One region of the Pseudalkalibacillus sp. R45 genome, then DNA from elsewhere that is predicted to be linked to it. Evidence: riboswitches for the same ligand, from Rfam matches in the RefSeq annotation. Region 1 holds a riboswitch; the other holds the start of a gene.
The links. A riboswitch is a leader RNA that binds a small molecule or an ion and turns the genes downstream of it on or off. The one in region 1 is predicted to bind cyclic di-GMP.

Region 1 (7,310 bases):
CAGATTCTTCATTTGAAAGATGAACTAGACCTCTTTTTCATCAAATGGATACCAAGCTCACAGAACAAAAATGCAGACAAGCTTGCACGTGCTGCGATTCAGTTGAATAAACCTATTTAGCTTTCTTTTCAGGTAGCTACTCTGGCGGTTGGTAGTGCAAGTTTGTTGGTCAATGGTGCAACTTGGTACTCAATCGTGCACCTTGGTACGATTTTACTACAATAACCATCGCCCTTTCGCCTCTACTACTATCTTATTGGGATTGGAACCACTTGATCAACGCTTGGGTCCCGCAATTTTCTTCTCCTCTTTCAGCTAATGATTTATAAAGGGAAAGCGATAATTCAAGGCCCGGGGTCGTCATTCCCATTTCTGTCGCCGACTCTAATGCTATACTCATGTCTTTGATGAAATGTTTAATGTAAAACCCGGGTTGATCGTCTTCTGCAATCATCCGAGGTGCCAGATTACTCAACGACCAGCTTCCTGCCGCACCAGTCGTGATGCTTTCAAGCACTTTCGAGGGATCAAGCCCGGCTTTTTCCGCATAAACAATTGCTTCACAAACACCGATCATGTTCGTCGCAATCGCGATCTGGTTACACATTTTCGTATGCTGACCTGCTCCGGCTTTCCCTTGGAGGATGATGTTCTCCCCCATCACTTCAAAAATCGGGTTGACCGCCTCAAAAACTTCCGGATCACCGCCAACCATGATGGCCAGTTTTCCGTTCCTCGCACCAATGTCCCCTCCTGAAACCGGAGCATCCAGTGCGAAAATTTTTCTCGTCAATGCTTCTTCATAAATTTCTTTCGCAAGTGCCGGGCTCGATGTCGTCATATCAATGACATAGGTATAAGTCCTGGCATTTTCGAGTATTCCGTTTTCACCAAAATAGACTTCTTCAACATCATGAGGATACCCGACCATCGTAATGATGATGTTCGATTCTGAAGCAAGTTCAGCTACAGACTCTTTCCAAATCCCTCCTGCCTCAAGGAGTGTTTCTGACTTTGATTTAGTCCGCGTATGAAGAAGGACGGAATAACCAGCATCCATCAAATTTTTCGCCATGCTTTGTCCCATTACACCCGTTCCAACAAATCCGATTGTCGCTTCTTTTATATCCATGATTACCTCCATTTCACAAAAAATAAAACCCCTATCATAAAAGGAGTTCTTCAATTATTCCATATTTCCTTTAGAAGAGATTACCATCTCCATGTAGTTATAAAGATTATTATTTATATCTGTTAAAAGTCCGTTTACTTTCCTTGAACGGATCAATTATTTCTGCGCGCGCCATAGGGTTGGTTTTATAAATGGTCCGCACCTGCTCTTTTATAGGTCTTAGATCATCAAAATAGTCATAACTCCATTTTTCCTTGCATTGAACACCATGTCCTTTGTCCTTCAGAAGTGTTTTATAGTTCCTGATAATTCCATGGCCTTTTGAATTTGTAGTTGTATTGATGAATCCAGAGAAATGGAAAAACCGGAGAGGAAAGCCATTGACAAAATATTTTCCGTTTTGTTCTGTAAGCCTCCGTTCAAAAAAGTTCCATTTCGCAACGTTATATCCTGGATGTTTCAATTGAAAGACGTGATCAAAATAGACCGGCACAAGATCGATCCATCTTTGTTCATTATAAAGGCCGCGCGGTGGGTCAGTGTAACTGAAATGTTCAAGGCGTTCTGTCCACCAATCTACAAATGCATTTGCTGTTTTTGATCTTTTTATCGCCAAAAAGCCTGTATTGAATATTCCAGATTGAAGGAATGACTGTTCCAAGCCCATTGATTTCAAATTTTCTGGAGGCTGGATGATGTGAGGGGTGATGACAACAGAATGGGTTTTCAATGCATCCTCCACCTCGGAGAACGGACTGAACACCTGTGTATCTGCGTCTAAAAGTACGAAGTTTTCTTCCAATGGATAAGCTTGAAGCAAATGACGGAACAATTGCCTTTACAAGCACCTGAAGCTTCATATTGGGTATATTTGAAAATCGTCTGATTGAAATTCTTAAATCCTATGTCATTTGCTAGGATTACATCATCAAATCTGCCGAATGGCTCGATATTGTGGGGCATCTCTTTTTCAAGGATACAAACAACAAATTTATTTTCAGGCATATGCCGTTTGATTGTTTCTCTAAGTAAGGACGCAAGTGCGAGATGATTGGCACAAACAATGGTAAAAAACAACATGTTCAACGCCCTCTTCTTTTGTTTCTAACTTTTGTATTATTTTTACTGTAGCTCCATTGGCAGTCTTGCGGGTAAAGCTTGCTATTCTCCTCAAGTTCCAGAAGATATTCTTCCAGGATCGGATACATGACATTTGTTTCATCGATCTGCTCAGAAAGCTCATCCAGATGTGAAAAATGAAAGAAACGAAAAGGTTCACCATTAGCGAAATATGAGACACCGTCCGAAGATATCTGCCGTTGTTGTAGATTCCAGAAAGCAATATTATACGCTGGATGTTTAAGAATTTTAATTCCATCAAATAAACTTACCGCTGCGGTCAACCACTTCTGGTCCGTATGGAATCCAGATTTGGGATCAATGGATGCGTAATATTTCAGACGTTCATTCCACCAGTCAAGGAAACGATCAGTTACTGCAGATCGTTTCAAACCTATGAATCCACCGTTGATGACGCCGATTTTCAAAACCTCGACTTCCGCGTTCTCTTCGAAAATTGTATGCGTGATTTCGGGAGGTTCTATGAAGTGTGGAGTGAATATGATCAAATTGTTCCTAAAAGCCTCTTCCACTTCAGGGAATGACGAGAGGAGCTTCACATCAGAATCCAAGTAAATGAAACAATCCTCGTCAGTGTATTGTTGCAATGCGTATATAAGTAATTGCGCTTTTACTGCACAGGTTGCCTCGAATTGAGCGTATCTCAATATCACTTTTTCAACGTCGATTCCCAGATCCTTCGCTAAAATGACTTCATCAAAAGAGGGATCGTTCTTAATTTGCGGCGGGGGATCTTTTTCTACGAGACAAACAATCATTTTGCTATTCGGAATATGTCTTTTAAGAGACATCGCTAACACTTTTGTTCGTGCCAGGTGATTGGAACAGACTGAAGTACAAACTATCATTTTAAAGCCACCAAACTTTTCCGAAATTGGACAGAAACATCAGTATCCTGTAATCACAATATATAATGATGGCGAAACCGTTAAAGTGAGGTCACTTTTTCAAGTAGAACCTAGTTGCTCTTGTCTTGAAGGAAGTATTAAAAAAGAGCTGTCCTCAACATCGATTGATGTTAAAGGCAGCTCTTCATATTTCTACATTCTGACACGCAGTTCCAATCGCTCCACTTCTTCCCGCAGCTTTTCCCGATCAAGCCTTAATGAGAACCCATCCCATGGTGTTTCTTTCAGAATCGGAATCTCTGTATCGATGGTGACCAGTTCTTTACTCAAGAAAGCCATCTCACGACCTGCTGCAATCTTTTTCAAATAACGCTTGAAGATCGGATCAAGTTCCTCCTCCTCATAGATCGCTTCTACAGTTCCATATTGCTGGATCATCGGCAAAGCGGCCTTCTCTCCGACACCGTGGACACCAGGAATGTTGTCGCTTTTATCCCCTAGCAACGCCTTTACATCAATCCATTGAGCAGGTGTGATCCCATATTCATCGGAAAAATGTTTGAGCGTGTAGGCATTCTCTTCTTTTTTCTTCGCAATGATTTGTGACACTTTATTGGTTAACAATTGAAGCAAATCACGATCATTACTGTAAATGAAGCATTCCCCGTCCATTTCGTCTGACCAACGGCGTGATAACGTACCGATGATGTCATCCGCCTCATACGGACTGATCGTCAACTGCGTTACCCCTACGATATCGAACAACTCGGTAATCGTGTTGTATTGTTGGATCAAAGGCTCAGGCAGCTCATTACGCGTATCCTTATAATCTGGAAAACGTTGCCGGCGAAGCGTTTCCTCACGCTTCACATCCCATGCGATCGCCAGGTGCGAAGGATTGTACATTTCGATCAAGTTCAAAAGCTTCTGCACTTTTACACGGAGTGCGTTCGTATAGAGCCCTGCGCTGTTTTTGGTCAGTTCATGGTCCTCTCGACCGTAACTGGTTGCAAAATAACACCGACTCAACAAATTGAAACCATCGATGATCATGAAGCGGTTATCCATTTTTTTATCCCCTTTTCCCGTTAAAATCCTTCTATAATTGTAGCACAAAATAAGAAAGCTGACTCCTTGAGTATGATAAACTCTTGGAGCCAGCTTTTTTCAGTTATGTAATCCCGCACTTGCCGTGACACTTCATGACTCATAAACCCACATTAGCAGGTGGGTACCCGCATCAATCCGTTCGTCTTCCGCTTCCGAAGTTGCGGCATGACGTCTAGATTGAGATTTAAGGTTCCCTTTGTCATGGCATCGGTTTAAGACATAAACGTGTCACCAACAATGCAGGAACTTAATTATATCGAGGAATGGTTTTTTTGTAAAGTTGTCTCATATAATGTATATGTTCATTGTGTGATTAAACTATATCGTTTTTTGTCCGTGACATATCGCTTAATTAATATGTATTTTTCACTCTCCTATTACATCGAACTAGTTTAATTTATCTTAAAAAGGGTATTTTGTCATATTTTTCTTCGGATTTGACAAAATTAGAACTTTTTTTCACCATATTCTTACAACCTTTGTATTACATTACATCTATGATAGAAGTATTATTTGAACATAACTCTCCTGTAAAAAGGCAAACCCTCCGAAAGGCGGGGACGCAAAGTCACAGATCTAAGGTATTCATTTACTATGACGGCTGGGCTACCGAGAGGCAGTATACTTTTTAGGGGGAATGTATGAGTGGGGAAGCTACAAGATCGTGAAAAATTGGATGTTGAATGGATTGAACTCATGAAGGTCGCAAAACAAGTTGGAATGACGAAGAATGAAATAAGGGATTTTATTCGTAATTTTCCAATAAAATCCTTGGAGCAAAAGGCATAAACAGACATACATAGTCTATTTTTTCAGATGATTTATGGTATAATTGAATTAAATATACCAAAGAAATCGACCTGAAGGAGTTCAAAAATGATTGGGGATCGTCTTAAACATTACAGAAACCAAAAAAGGATGTCATTATCCGAATTAGCTGAGAGAGCCGGAGTCGCTAAATCCTACTTAAGCTCTATCGAACGGAATCTACAAACAAATCCTTCTATTCAATTCCTAGAAAAAGTCTCTAATGTATTGAATATTCCACTCGACAGTCTATTGCATGATTCTGTTGATGTTGAGTCTGACGATCTGGACCAGGGATGGATGAAACTAGTACAGGAAGCCATGGAATCAGGAGTATCAAAAGAAGAATTCAAAAGTTTCTTAGAATATAACAAATGGAAAAAACAACAGGACAATAATTAAGCACCGCAAACATCTTACTGTTTTGCAGTGCTTTTTATTTTGCTCCTAGATTCATATATTTCTGTTGATAGATGAAGTTCCGGACTTCACTGCTTGATAAACCTAACGCTCTCGCTTCTTTCATCAGCTTAACCCATTCCGGATCGATTAAAAACTCTTCCATTTCATAAAGATTCAAATCAAGTTCTTTCGCTATTCTGATCATGTTGAAAAATGAAGGGTTTTGAATCTTTCCATTTTCTAAATTCAATATGTAAGCTTGGGTAACTTGTACACGTTGTGCAAGATCAATTACTGAGATATGCTGCTCTAACCTTGCTTCTTTTATTTTGCTCCATAACATGGCTTGGATCACACCCTCTAACGGTTCATCTTTAAATTTTCATATCTATCAATGTTCCTACTTTTAATTCTCCAAATAGTATTTCATCATCTTGAATAAAAATTTTTGAGTGTCTATTTTTCATTTCTAATGACTCGATAGCAGATTTCGTGTAGGAATAGGGACACTTTCCTATAAATTGATTATTGATCGAAATTTCACCTATATCCTCATGGTTATAAGTAAGACAGATTTTTCTGTTATTAATGTAAGAAATATAATCACCATTCAGCCTACGAATCATGGGTAAATCCCCTTTTCTTATGGATTTTTAAGCTTTGCTTGAACAATCAATCGGTGGGTAGGATCTTTGATCGGATCACAGGTAATGAGGGTAACGATGTTTTCCGAAGGATCAGATTCTAGAACGGAAGTATCATCTGGAAGGACTCTTGTGGTGTGATATACGGTATAAGTGTATGTTTCATCTTTTGTTTTTATTATGATCTCATCATCTAACTCTACTTCGTTCAGACGGTTGAAATCTTTACCGTACGTGTAACTTCGATGTGCAGCGATGGCTGAATTTCCCGATTGACCTAAAAAAGATGTCCCTTCTAAATGTCCTGCCCCCTTCTTTAAATTGGATAAAGTAGCTCCTTCAAGGACTGGCAATTTAGCATCGATACTAGGAATTTCAATCGTACCAACCAATTCACCAGAAGATGGAGCTTCTGTACTTTCATCATCTGATGCATACACCTTGGATAAAGCAGTGAAACTCTGTTCAGCAGTGGTTGAGTCATTTAGATTCCACTCTGAAAGAAGTTGTTCTTGTTGATGAATACTGTATTGTGATTTTAAATAAGGAAAAAAAGCCGTCCCCACACCAATTAAAAAGATGAATAACCCTAATAGCAATCTCATGAATAATTCACCTTCTTATTCGAATACGAGGACGATCACTCGTCAAACGTTTTCTCATAATACCCACACCGAGTCCAGCTAACATAATTCCTGATAAGTAATACCAAATTGGATTTGATTCACCTGTTTGTGGTAAACCTCCACTATTAGTTGGAGTCTCTTCACCTGGAGTCTCGCCATTGTTTGGAGTCTCTCCGACCTTTGGATCTTTAGGAGGAGCAGATTCTTTGTTCCCTTCCGCAGTAAAAACTAAATCAAATGCTGTAGATAATCCTTGATATTCATTACCAGATTCAGGTGGAAATGTGACTGTAACCACAAACTCTTCATTATTATGATGCGCTAACTCACGTTCAGCTAAAGAATCAAATTTACTCAATTTATCTTGAAACAAAATATTGCCTGTTTGATCTTGAACTTTTATTTCTAACTGCTCATAAAGTTTTTTAGAACCTTCTTTATAGTTTGCTAGTGTCTTGTAGTTGAAATCAATGTTCCCGTCATTTTTCACAATTAATTTTCGTTCTGCCCAATCCCCAGGTTTTAAGTTCTTCACATCAAACAAATAACTTGCTGGTGAAGTGCTGATGTCTAACACCGGTGAACTTTCATCAGCACCAGT
Region 2 (7,310 bases), on a different contig from region 1:
CTGAAGGATGGAGTAGGTCGTCACAACTTGAAGCTTCTCATTATCAGGTGGTTCCTCAATATTGGTGCTGCAAGCTGCAAGTAACAGCGCCATCAACACCCCTACAAATAGAAAATACGTTTTCTTGAGCATTTTTTCATGTTCCCCTCTCTAGTTCGCTAATGAAGCTCTTTTTCTTGATTTGATGACTTTTCGGATGAAGCCGTGCCTTGGTGACAACAAGAACACAGCTATGAACATTGTTGTTGATACGAGTACGATTGTCGCACCAGATGGAAGATTATAGATAAAGCTGTAATACAATCCGATAACAGAAGCGAGGACACCGAATCCTGCTGAAAGATAGATCATGACCCATAAACGATCAGTCAAAAGGTATGCGGTGGCAGCCGGTGTGATCAGCATTGCTACGACAAGAACGATTCCCACTGTTTGCAAGGAAGCGACCGTCACCATCGTGAGCATCGTCATCAATAGGTAATGGATCAATTTCGTCGATAGACCATAAGCTGAAGCCATCGTCGCGTCGAAGGAAGTGACAAGCAGCTCCTTGTAAAAGAAATAAACGCCTGCGATGACAAGGATCCCGATGACCAATGTGACCCACATGTCTGATGGCCGGACAGCAAGTACGTTACCGAATAGTATGTGATACAAGTCTGTACTGCTTTTCATAAAAGTAATTAAAATGATCCCGGCCGCAAACGCAAAGGTGAACAGGATTCCGATGGCCGTATCGTTCTTCAGACGGCTGTTCTGGCTGACAAATCCGATTCCAATGGCAGTCAATACGCCAGTGAATACTGCTCCGAAGAAGAAGTTGATACCGAGCATGTAAGAGATTGCGACCCCTGGCAGGACTGCGTGGGAAATCGCATCTCCCATCAAAGCCATTCCTCTTAAGATGATGAAACATCCGATGACACCGCAAATGATTCCTACCATAACCGAAGTGATCAATGCTTTTTGCAAAAATTCGTAGTGGATGATGGCTTCAAAGAAGTTCATGCCTGATTCACTCCCATATCGTTATTCATGAATGCGAGCGGATTGCCATACGCCTTGGAAATCGTGTTCGCTTCTAATACGTCAGTCACATCACCTTTAGCGATCAGCTCTTTATTCAATAAGATCAATTCATCGAAATACACATTCGCTTTACTGAGGTCATGGTGGACGACCAGCGTTGTTTTTCCTTCTTTCTGCAATTCTTTTAAAATTTGAATGATCGTGTTTTCGCTTGAAACATCAACACCGACAAATGGTTCATCTAAAAAGAGAATGTCTGCCTGCTGGGCGAGTGCTCTTGCTAAAAAGACACGCTGCTGCTGTCCTCCTGATAGCTCTCCGATCTGCCGTTTACTGTAATCCTGCATGCCGACACGTTCTAAACATTTGTAAGCCCACTCACGTTCTTTCTTCTTCGGGCGTTTGAATAGACCGAGATGCGGATACGTTCCGATCGTGACAGCATCGAGGACGTGGATCGGAAAATCCCAATCGATATCATTCCGTTGTGGTACGTATGCGATTTTCTTCCTCACTTTTTTCACTGGGTTTCCAAGAACTTCGACTTTGCCCGTTTCGGATGGAATCAGCCCCATCATCGCTTTGATCAACGTCGATTTTCCAGCTCCGTTAGGACCGATGACCCCGACAAGAGCTCCTTCATCTAATTGAAACGACACGTCTGTCAAAGCGACGTTCCCGAGATAAGACACGTTCAAATTATTGACGGTTAAAGCATTTGACATTCTGTTACACTCCTTCCTGTTAACATTTTTTTGGTTCTTTCATTTTTTATATGCTCTGATGCTTGTGTGCGTAACTAACAACATTCACCTTGTAAATAAAAGTTGTGCGCGTGCAACTTTTTCGTAAAAAATAAAAATGACTTTTAGTGACAGTCATAATATATGCCTGATTATAAAAATGTTTCCCATATACAAAACTTAAATCATTCGAATCTGATTGTCAACAGAAAACTTTTGATGATTATCGACAAAAGAAAAGCTCCCGGAGGAAATGGCTCATCCGAGAGCAAAGAGGGGGAGAGTTATATAAGTTCTTTTAAAAAAGATTAAGGTTAGCGATGAAAAACAAGCAGTGGAAATATACGAGACTCCTGCGGGAAAAGCGAGTATATTTCCACGCCATTACAATGGAAATATTGTTAAGAAAACAGCTTTTAATTAATATCAATTTCTTTCGTACTGTTCGCTGGGACTGTCAATTCAACTTCGATATATTGTTTATTACCAGAAGCGACATTTTGTTTCACTTCACCTATAGAAACAGTATAGTCACCTTTTACTACATAAATGGGAACAGTGATTGTCATATCTTTTTTCAATCGGTTCGTGACGGTGACTTGCTGTTCTGAAGCGGTGCCGTCGTTCTGATTTGCATAGCTGGATTCCAGGGACATGATTCCAGCAGTTGTATCCCCGTTTTGATAAACAGGTACCGAGTGGCCTGGTTCTTCGTAGTTATAGTCAGTGATCTTTCCATCCTTCATCTGGAATGGACGGAATCCGACCCATGGCTTTCCGGACAGTTCAATAGCAGTTGTAGTCGTGTAAAGGATGCCATCTTTTTCGGTTACATCGTCAATATGCGTGTGGCCGTGCAGGCTGATATCGACATTGTATTGTTTCATGACGTCAATCAGTTCATGAGCATTTTCACCATGCCATTGCTGATCATATTTGATGCCGAGCTTTTCTCCGAGCGCTAAGGTTTCAAGATTTTGAGGATTGTGTTGGGCATCATACTGCTTCCAGTATTCCTGAACTTCTTGATCATCTTTTGGCCAAATGTCACGGTCACGCCAGAGCGGATTATGATGGGAGAATAAACCTTTGACTTGACCGGCCTGTGCTGTATCTTCATTTTTCTTCAAGTCTTCTTTTACCCAATCAAGCTGCTTTTGTCGGATTTGACCGCCCCACGTGGGAACGGACACAGTTCCATGGCCGCTTCGGTCGAATTTATGCCAATCGAACGAGTTGTATCCGATGAAATGAGCGTAAGGGCCATAATCAAATGAGAAGTATTGCGGACCAAAATATTGTTCCCAGTATTCCGCCCCATCAGCAAGCGTCGCGTCTTGCGCATAGTAATCATGATTACCTGGAACAAGATAGACAGGGACATCCAATTTTTGCAGCATCTTATACGTTTCTTCATATTCGTAGATGTACTCTTGCGGATTCATTTGACCGTACATCAGATCCCCTGTTACGACAACAAAGTCAGGGTTTTTCATGTTGACTTCCTTGATCGCTTTTTGCAGGTAAAGCCACCGTTTTTCAGGATCTGGATCCCACATGCCAGCTTCCTTCACACGGCCTGGATCTATGGATGATGGATCATCATGGTCACCTAGGTTACGAGGTGAACCGATGTGGGTATCCGTCAGGTGTAAGAAGGTGAAATCCTTTTTATATTCGTCGACCACTTTCACGGAATGGGGCTGTTCATCCGTTTTACGTTGTCCGTTAGAAGTGTATTCGATTTCTAAGTCGTACAGTTCCTCAGGTATGTTTTCAGGGATTTGAACCGTTACATCATAAATGGTAGAACTATCTTTCCAATGTGAGTCTCCAGATGAAACCTTCTTGACAGGTAGATCGTATGTTTCTGTAAATGCAGAATGATTTGTCGGTTTAAGCTTAATACTCCAGCTTCCAGCTTTTTTCCCATGGCTGTCGATTTTTACTGTGAGGGTCTGCCCCTTCTTTTTGATAGCGGGTGTTGCAAAGAGTGGATAGATGATGTCATTGACTTTCGGATCGACCGCGATGTTCGGTGCTTCATCTAAAAAATTCGTCGTATTCCCGATCCCGCCGTCCTGTTGACCAGTTGTATCTAAAGGTCCTTCAACAGCATTCGCTGTCACCGGTATGATTAATGAAAGAGCTGCTATGAAAAATAAAACCTTTTTAGACCAGTGCATATGTGTGTAACCTCCTGTGTTATATTCGGAGTCAGTTTAGCACTGGATTGTAAAGCAGGTTTAAAAAGCAAGTAAAAATAAGTTAGGGGGATTGTAAATGCAAAAGGATGTCATAGAAAGGGTTTCACAGGAATTAAATAAAAAAGAAGTCCTATGGGGGATCGGCGGGTCACATGTTCTGTATGAACATGGGCTCGATATCCGTCCTAGTGACGTGGATCTTGTGATTGCAGGTGAAGATTCAGAAAAAGCGAAGGACGTACTTGATCGTATTGCTGAAAAGTTGCCAAGCGAGACGAAACCGCCATATAAAACGAAACATTTTAATACCTATCTAATTGAGGGTGTATCGATCGATTTCATGGCAGGTTTTGCAGTGTTACATGACTCAGGCGTTTATGAATTGATATTTGACCAACAATCGATTGCCTATCATGACGAAAACATTCCATATACTTCCCTGGAAGATTGGTTTGTTCTTTATCACTTGATTCCGAAAAAAGGGAAAAAAGCTGATCTTATTGAATCTTATTGGAAAGAAAATGGCGTCAAGAATCCTTACTTACTGAAGAGGGCATCCGATCGACCTTTACCTGAAATGGTGAAACAACGAATTCACAAATGCTTGTCTTTGATGAGGTGAAAAATGTCCAGATATAAATCTCTCATATTGCTTTTGACGGTCGTCTTCCAGGGAGCAGCAGTTGTTTTCTTGTTTTTCAACTTCTGGGTCTCGATCTTGTTGTTCTTCATTTACGGAATTGCCATGTTAGCACTGTTCATAGTGACTACTGATACTGTTCCTGGTAAAGAAGTCATCGAGTTGAAAGGGTTTGTAAAAGGGAGTACCATTCAGGCTAAGCATGTTGGAAAAGATATTCTCGCAGGACTGAAGACGATCATCGGGGGCGAAATCCGAGAATACAACGAAATGATGGAGCAAGCCCGTAAGATCGCGATTTCAAGGATGGTCGAGGATGCAAAAGCAAAAGGTGCAAATGCGATTGTTGCCTGTCGTCTGCAAACGTCTTCTGTGATGGCGAATGCTTCAGAAATCGTAGCGTATGGAACAGCGGTGAAAATCAACGAATAGAGGGGGACAGTCATGATCGAGATTCGAAAACTGACACCAGAGGATGCGGAGGATTATTTTAAGCTGAGATTGGAAGGACTGAAAAAGTTTCCTGAAGCCTTTGCATCTTCTTATGAAGAAGAAATTGAACGAAAAGCTGAACAAGTGGCAAACCGATTAAGAGCACAGAATCCTGATACACATTTTACAGCCGGAGCTTATTATGACAGGGAACTCATCGGAATCGGAACGTTTTTGCAACGAGAACGCAACAAAACGAAACACAAAGGTGATATCGTAGGAGTGTATGTCGCAAAGCACTTCCAAAGGAATGGTATCGGGTTCAAGCTTTTGCAGTATTTGGTAGAAGAAGCAAAGAAAATAGAGGATTTGGAACAGATCCTTCTGACGGTGGTGTCGGAAAACAGATCAGCCATCCGGTCGTATGAAAAGTTAGGATTTGAAGAATATGGCCTGGAAAGACGCTCGCTTAAAATCAATGGCTACTACTATGATGAATCGTTGATGATGCTGATGTTGAAAAACGGAACGGAAATCGAGGAAGCCAAAGAGGCGTTGGATATTCCATAATCACAAGTTAAAACAAAAACGAACTCTCCTTTCAATAGGGGAGTTTTTTACTTGTGTAAAAACAGAGCGATTGGTCCTGAATGTATGGTCGTTTCTGATTCTGAATATCTATGAACCTTTTAAGGTGAAAACAAGAAAAGAATCTTTCGTACCAGGAAAAAGGTTTAGGTACAAAGTATATGGGGGTGCTTTTTCAACCTTTATTAGAACATATATCGTTCTGTTTTAAAAACTTTTAAGTAAAAGGTTTAGAAATGAATCCAATGACCTAGTTAACGGGATTTTATTACCAATATATAACATATTACGACAAACTATAGTAATGCTGATTTTTCCATTTTAGTAACAAGTATCCACTAAATGTTCAGAAAAATTTAATAATATTGACTGATGTATTAAAATTTTCCATTTCGTATGATGAAGTTACAAAATATCGGATTCAACGACAAACATCGATGAATCTCGATAAAGGCAAAACTGGTGAAAGCCAGGGGCGCAAAACTACAGGGGCTAAGGTGCACGTGCACTAAGCCAGCCAGTTACCGAAAGATCCAAGGGGTGTTTTTGTTTTGTGCATGACCCTGCTTTCGGTAAAGGCAGGGTATTTTTTGTTGAAGAAGGAGGTGGAACCGTGGAACTCATTAACCAGTCAAACGGGATCGTCATCGCGGAGAAAGTCATTCCCGCATATTCATTTTTCAAAAGATTAAAAGGACTTATGTTTACCTCATCATTTCCCGAAGGTTATGCCGTCCACATACAACCCTGTCGATCGATCCATACGTATTTTATGAAATACGAAATCGACGTGCTTTATCTCAATGATGAATATGAAATCATTGCAGCTGAAAGCTACGTCCGTCCCGGGGAGTTTGGAAAACTTCACAAAGGGACTACGTCTGTCATCGAGATACCAGCAGGAACCATCCACAAGACGAAAATCGAACCTGGACAAACCGTCCAAATAAAAAATCTAAAGGAGCGAGTATCATAATGGAAAAATTAAAAGCATTGATCACAGAAGAACAAGGACAAGGTATGACTGAGTATGGATTGGTATTGGGAGTTATTGCAGTAGCGGTTGTAGGTATTTTAATTACTTTCAGAGGTGAAATTGAGGAGTTATTCAATGAAGCAGTTGATGCAATTGATAGTCGTCCTACTGAAGAATCTACTCCTACAAACTAATAAATTAACAACGAGGTTGGCTCCTCTTTTTGAGCCAACCTTTTTTAAAAGAAATGAGGGAATCGAATGATTTTCGATATAGTACTACTCATAATCCTGATCATCTGTGTCATTACCGATATTCGCAAACGACTCATTTACAATAAGGTGATTTTTCCTGCACTTATCCTTTCTTTCATCTTGCATCTTATTGTTAATGGTTGGTCGGGTCTGGTCACCTCTCTTCTAGGTTTCCTTTTAGGGTTCGGCATCTTATTGATTCCTTATTTCATGGGAGGGATGGGACCTGGTGATGTAAAGCTGCTTGCGCTAATCGGAGCATTGAAGGGACCAGCATTCGTTTTAAATACCTCGATCTATATGGCGTTGCTTGGAGGTTTGCTGGCGCTTGGAATCATCATTTTCAGTGGTGGAGCGTTCAAGCGGTTGAAATATTACTTTCATTGGCTATATGCCAAGAAAAATGGCTTAAAAGTCCCTTTAGCTTTAACAAAGGATTCA

Region 2: another riboswitch for cyclic di-GMP. It lies ahead of ACTWQL_RS07970 (DUF192 domain-containing protein); the one in region 1 lies ahead of ACTWQL_RS07115 (anti-repressor SinI family protein).

Annotation. Positions count from the first base shown of each region.
Region 1 covers NZ_JBQQCL010000002.1:251,650-258,959, forward strand. Annotated here, with positions in the region: gene ACTWQL_RS07080 (reverse transcriptase-like protein) at 1-120, shown strand, start outside; gene ACTWQL_RS07085 (NAD(P)-dependent oxidoreductase) at 254-1,132, opposite strand; gene ACTWQL_RS07090 (hypothetical protein) at 1,242-1,964, opposite strand; gene ACTWQL_RS07095 (hypothetical protein) at 1,910-2,212, opposite strand; gene ACTWQL_RS07100 (hypothetical protein) at 2,215-3,120, opposite strand; gene ACTWQL_RS07105 (5'-3' exonuclease) at 3,313-4,188, opposite strand; RNA gene ssrS (6S RNA) at 4,295-4,479, opposite strand; cyclic di-GMP riboswitch class I at 4,758-4,844, shown strand; gene ACTWQL_RS07115 (anti-repressor SinI family protein) at 4,876-5,019, shown strand; gene ACTWQL_RS07120 (helix-turn-helix domain-containing protein) at 5,107-5,439, shown strand; gene ACTWQL_RS07125 (helix-turn-helix domain-containing protein) at 5,474-5,782, opposite strand; gene ACTWQL_RS07130 (class D sortase) at 6,083-6,688, opposite strand; gene ACTWQL_RS07135 (TasA family protein) at 6,696-7,310, opposite strand, start outside.
Region 2 covers NZ_JBQQCL010000003.1:60,926-68,235, reverse strand. Annotated here, with positions in the region: gene ACTWQL_RS08005 (metal ABC transporter substrate-binding protein) at 1-132, opposite strand, end outside; gene ACTWQL_RS08000 (metal ABC transporter permease) at 151-1,008, opposite strand; gene ACTWQL_RS07995 (metal ABC transporter ATP-binding protein) at 1,005-1,754, opposite strand; gene ACTWQL_RS07990 (metallophosphoesterase family protein) at 2,189-3,958, opposite strand; gene ACTWQL_RS07985 (hypothetical protein) at 4,056-4,601, shown strand; gene ACTWQL_RS07980 (YbjQ family protein) at 4,734-5,051, shown strand; gene ACTWQL_RS07975 (GNAT family N-acetyltransferase) at 5,064-5,621, shown strand; cyclic di-GMP riboswitch class I at 6,082-6,168, shown strand; gene ACTWQL_RS07970 (DUF192 domain-containing protein) at 6,253-6,615, shown strand; gene ACTWQL_RS07965 (Flp family type IVb pilin) at 6,615-6,809, shown strand; gene ACTWQL_RS07960 (A24 family peptidase) at 6,876-7,310, shown strand, end outside.